DNA from 2 places in the Peteryoungia glycinendophytica genome. Region 2 is predicted to be linked to the other one. Evidence: riboswitches for the same ligand, from Rfam matches in the RefSeq annotation. Region 2 holds a riboswitch; the other holds the start of a gene.

Region 1 (2,394 bases), on a different contig from region 2:
CACGATAGCCGATCAGTCCTTGCGGGCCGGAGCCCTTGAGGTCGATCGACAGCGCGATGCCGCCGCCGGAGACGTTGGGCATGTCGCTCGCGACCAGAGTCTCGGCCTTGTGCAGGTCGAAGAGTTCGGTTTCTGCGAGCAGCGCATGACCGACGCGGAAGCGGATCTGCGACAGGCGCGAGCCACGCCGGACGATGATCGGGAAGGTGCGCGGGGAAATCTCCAGATAGAGCTTTCCCTTGTAGCCGGCCGGCACCTTGTCGAATTCCTGCGCGTAATCGACCATCACGCGGGTGAAGATGTCGAGGCGGCCGGTCGAGCTCTTCGGATTGGCCGAGGCCGAGATATCGGCCGGCAGGTCGAGGCTTTCCATCAAGGGCACGATGTAGACGCAGCCGGTTTCCAGCACCGCGCCGTTTTCGAGATCGATTTCGTGCAGGGTCAGCCGCTCCAGCTTCTCGGCGACCGTGTGTGCCCGGCCCGGCATGAAGCTGGCGCGCACGCGGATCGCCTTGCCGCCGAGCCGCAGATCCAGGCTCGCCGGCTGGATCTGGTCGTGGTCGAGCATGGCTTCGCTGATCAGCCGCCCCTCGCCGAACAAGGCGCCGATGGCGCGATCCGCCAGAATGCCGGGTTTACTGGTCATTTTCTCTATCCTGTTTGGGCTTGACAAAACCAAAGCCCGCCAATTGACGCAAGGCCCGCGAAGGCGTAAGGCAGCCTTATCCCGTGGTGATTTGGCCGGTCGGCTTGCAGCCACGTTAAACAAGTAGCTAAATAGACCGGGTTTACGAAACCGGTCCGTTCACGCGACCGGTTTTTTTGTGTTCGAAAGGCACGTGCATGAGCAAGAACTGGCGCCCGGCCACCCAACTCGTCCATGGCGGCACGCTGCGGTCTCCCTTTGGCGAAACCTCGGAAGCGATCTTCCTGACCCAGGGCTTCGTCTATGACAGCTCGGAAGCGGCGGAAGCACGCTTCAAGGGCGAGAATGACGGCTATATCTACGCCCGCTACGGCAGCCCGACGAACGACATGTTCGAGAAGCGCATGTGCCTGCTGGAAGGTGCCGAAGATGCCCGCGCCATGGCATCGGGCATGGCGGCTGTTGCGGCTGCCGTGCTCTGCCAGGTCAAGGCCGGCGACCATATCGTCGCCGCCCGTGCCCTATTCGGCTCCTGCCGCTATGTCGTCGAGACGCTCGCACCGCGCTACGGCGTCGAATGCACGCTCGTTGATGGCCGCGATCTCGCCAACTGGGAAGCCGCCATCCGGCCGAACACCAAGGTGATGTTCCTCGAAAGCCCGACCAATCCGACGCTCGAAGTGGTCGATATTGCCGGCGTCGCCAAGCTCGCCGACCAGATCGGCGCCAAGCTGATTGTCGACAACGTCTTCGCGACCCCGCTCTTCCAGAAGCCGCTGGAACTCGGCGCCCATGTCGTCGTCTATTCCGCGACCAAGCATATCGACGGCCAGGGCCGTTGCCTCGGCGGCGTGGTGCTGTCGTCGAAGGAATGGATCGATGAGAATCTGCACGACTATTTCCGCCATACCGGCCCGGCCATGTCGCCGTTCAATGCCTGGACGCTTTTGAAGGGCATCGAGACGCTGCCCCTGCGCGTCAAGCAGCAGACGGCCAATGCAGCAGCGATCGCCGATTTCCTGGCGGAACAAAATGCAGTCGCGAAGGTCATCTACCCGGGCCGCAAGGACCATCCGCAGGCCGATATCATCGCCAAGCAGATGACCGGCGGCTCGACGCTGGTCTGCTTCGAGATGAAGGGCGGCAAGGAAGCAGCCTTCAAGCTGCAGAATGCGCTCGAGATCATCAAGATCTCCAACAATCTCGGCGATGCCAAGAGCCTGATCACCCATCCGGCGACCACGACGCACAAGAACCTCAACGACGAGGCACGGGCCGAGCTCGGCATCTCGGGCGGAACCGTGCGCCTGTCTTGCGGGATCGAAGACACTGCTGACCTGCTGGAAGATTTTGCCAAGGCCCTCAAAGGGCTATGAAATCGCCGCAGGACTGAACCAAACCCAAAAATATTCAGCCGCAGCCAAGCCTGCGGCTGAGCAATCGGCCTTGACGCACACCGTTGCGTCGTTATCCCATGGCATGGTTACAAATGTCGCGCCGGTCCTTGTTGCCGGTGAGAAGGTTTCCATGTTGACATGAACGCAGGCAGATTGAGCAGGGTCCAGGCATGTATCGCGCACTGACACGGGACATCGAGGTTCTCGTAGAACCTTACTATCTCGAGGAACAGTCCGACCCGGACGACAGCCGCTATGTCTGGGGTTACCGGATCGTGATTTCAAACCATTCGCGCTCGGCCGTGCGGCTGACCCACCGCTATTGGCATATCACGGACCAGAACGGCCAGG
Region 2 (2,394 bases):
CCGTCGCCAATGCGATTGGCACAACGACCCGGCGTCGCCCCGAAATAAGGGGAATGATCGAGATAGCTTTGAAGATTATCGAAGCCCAGCACCAGCGGCGCGTCATGGCCCTCAATCCGCAGATCCTGAAGGACCGCCCCAAAGGTCAGGATCGAGGCGGTCAGGCCTCCGCCGGTCAGGACGACCCGTTCCACACTTTCCCCCGTCGGCATCACGCCGAATAGCTGTCTCGTCATAAGTCCGTTTCCTCACCGTTTTGCCGTCTGCGCTTTCAGGCGGACATTCGACTCATTCCGCGACTGTCTCGCCGATCTCGTCAATATCATAAGGCGTCATCTGGTAGATCTCATTGATCCAGTTGCCGAACAGCAGATGCGCATGACCCCGCCAGCGATTGAGCGGCGTCAAGGTGTCGTCGTTGTGCGGGAAATAGTTGTGCGGCAGCTTGATCGGGAGGCCCGCGGATTTGTCGCGGAAATACTCATCGCCAAGCGAAGTCGAATCGTATTCCACATGGTTGAACATGTAGAGGCGGTTGCCCCGTTTCTCTTGTACGAGGCACACACCCATCTCGTCGGATTCCAGGAGGATCTTCAGGTCAGGCTTCTTTTCGATATCTTCGCGGCGGACCTCCGTCCAGCGCGATACCGGGACCTGGAAGTCATCCGAGAAACCGTTGAGGTAGACCGAGGATGGCGCGAGGTTGCGGTGGCGATAGACACCGAAGGCCTTCTCCTTGAGTGCATGTTTCGGCACTTTGTGGAAATGGTAGATGGCCGCCATGGCACCCCAGCACACGTTCATCGTCGAATGCACGTTGGTTTCGGTCCACTCGAGGATCTCCTCGAGCTCCGGCCAATAGGTGACCTCTTCGAAAGGCAAGGTTTCAATCGGCGCGCCGGTGATAATGAAGCCGTCAAACTTGCGGTGTTTCACATCATCCCATGTTTGATAGAAGCTTAAGAGGTGCTCCTCGGGTGTGTTCTTTGCCTTGTGTCCGCCCATGCGGACCAGCGTCAGTTCCACCTGTAGCGGCGATGCTCCAATGAGGCGTGCAAACTGAACTTCCGTCTTGATCTTGTTCGGCATGAGATTGAGAAGCGCGATCTGTAGAGGGCGAATGTCCTGGCGGACAGCCACGGTCTCGGTCATTACCCGCACGCCCTCATGCACGAGGGTCTCGAAGGCAGGCAGTGTATCTGGAATTCGGATCGGCATGTTACTCTCGACTTTCCTTGTCACGGCGGCTCGAGGGCCGCGGAAACAAAAATACCGGTAGCTTCAAATCGCCACCGGTCCTCGGAAAGTCTCGACTCGCCTCGGCCCTTTAGCGACTTATTTTACGTGGCTGCAAGCCGGCCGGCCAAATCACCACGGGACGAAGCCTTCTTTACGCCTCTCTCACACGCGAATCAATGGGCAAGCCCACCCGGGCTTTCCGTTGGACAATCGAACTGCAGGCACCGGATCAGTTGCCCCAGACCACCGCCTCTTCGTGTCGCTTGATCAGGTGTTTCAGATTGTCGAAGCTGGAGCGGACGAAGCCGGCAAATTGCTCCACGGCCGGAGAGCGAGGAGCATCGATACGGCGCAGGATGGCGAGTGCCCGTTCGGGATGCGGAATATTGATCGGAAGTGCCGTGATCGTCTTCTCTTTCCGTTGAGCAAAGACGACGCTGTGCGGCATCACGGTGAGCGCGTCTGCCGCCTTCAGGTAGTTGACGACACTGGCGAGCGATCCGCCGGAATAGCGGATCCGGATTTCCGTGGCACCGAAGGACAGCAGCAAGGCGCGCAGATCCGCCAGAAGAGGGCTGCCAGGCGGCGGTGCGACCCAGGCATGATCGAGCAGATGCGCGGGCTGCAGGCGGCGCTTGAGCAGAAGCGGATGGGTGACACGGCACGCAATCACGTTGCGACCCGGCAGGATCTGCTGAAAGGCGAGGCCGGACCCCTCATCCAGGATATCGATCGGGCAGATTGCCAGATCGATCTGGTCGGCCTTCAATGCCGCACGCAAATCCGGAAAATAGCCGTAGGACTGTTCGATATGAACATCCGGGTGGCTCGTTTGGAATTCGGCACAGATGCCGGCAATGAGCGCATCCATGAAGAAGGGAGTACCCCCCACCCGGACGACGCCGCTCTTGCCGACCCGGAAACTCTCCATCAGATCGGAGGCCTTGCGCGATGCGGCCAGCATGGCAAGCCCATGTTCGGCCAAGGCAATTCCGAGCGGCGTCGGCTGCAACGGCCGCCTGCCCTTGATGAAAAGCGGTTCGCCCACGCGCTTTTCCAGCATCGACAGAGTGCGCGACACCGCCGGTTGCGCCAGCCCCAGAAGGGCTGCACCTTCGGTCACACCGCCCGTTTTGACCACGGCAGCCAGCTGGA

What was found. A riboswitch is a leader RNA that binds a small molecule or an ion and turns the genes downstream of it on or off. The one in region 2 is predicted to bind S-adenosylmethionine.
Region 1: another riboswitch for S-adenosylmethionine. It lies ahead of FJQ55_RS02315 (O-succinylhomoserine sulfhydrylase); the one in region 2 lies ahead of metA (homoserine O-acetyltransferase MetA).

The regions. Positions count from the first base shown of each region.
Region 1 is NZ_VFYP01000001.1:471,754-474,147, reverse strand. It holds gene FJQ55_RS02320 (2'-deoxycytidine 5'-triphosphate deaminase) at 1-646, opposite strand, end outside; SAM riboswitch at 720-798, shown strand; gene FJQ55_RS02315 (O-succinylhomoserine sulfhydrylase) at 844-2,022, shown strand; gene apaG (Co2+/Mg2+ efflux protein ApaG) at 2,214-2,394, shown strand, end outside.
Region 2 is NZ_VFYP01000002.1:405,320-407,713, reverse strand. It holds gene FJQ55_RS16530 (aldose epimerase family protein) at 1-236, opposite strand, end outside; gene metA (homoserine O-acetyltransferase MetA) at 289-1,218, opposite strand; SAM riboswitch at 1,308-1,385, opposite strand; gene FJQ55_RS16520 (LysR family transcriptional regulator) at 1,469-2,394, opposite strand, start outside.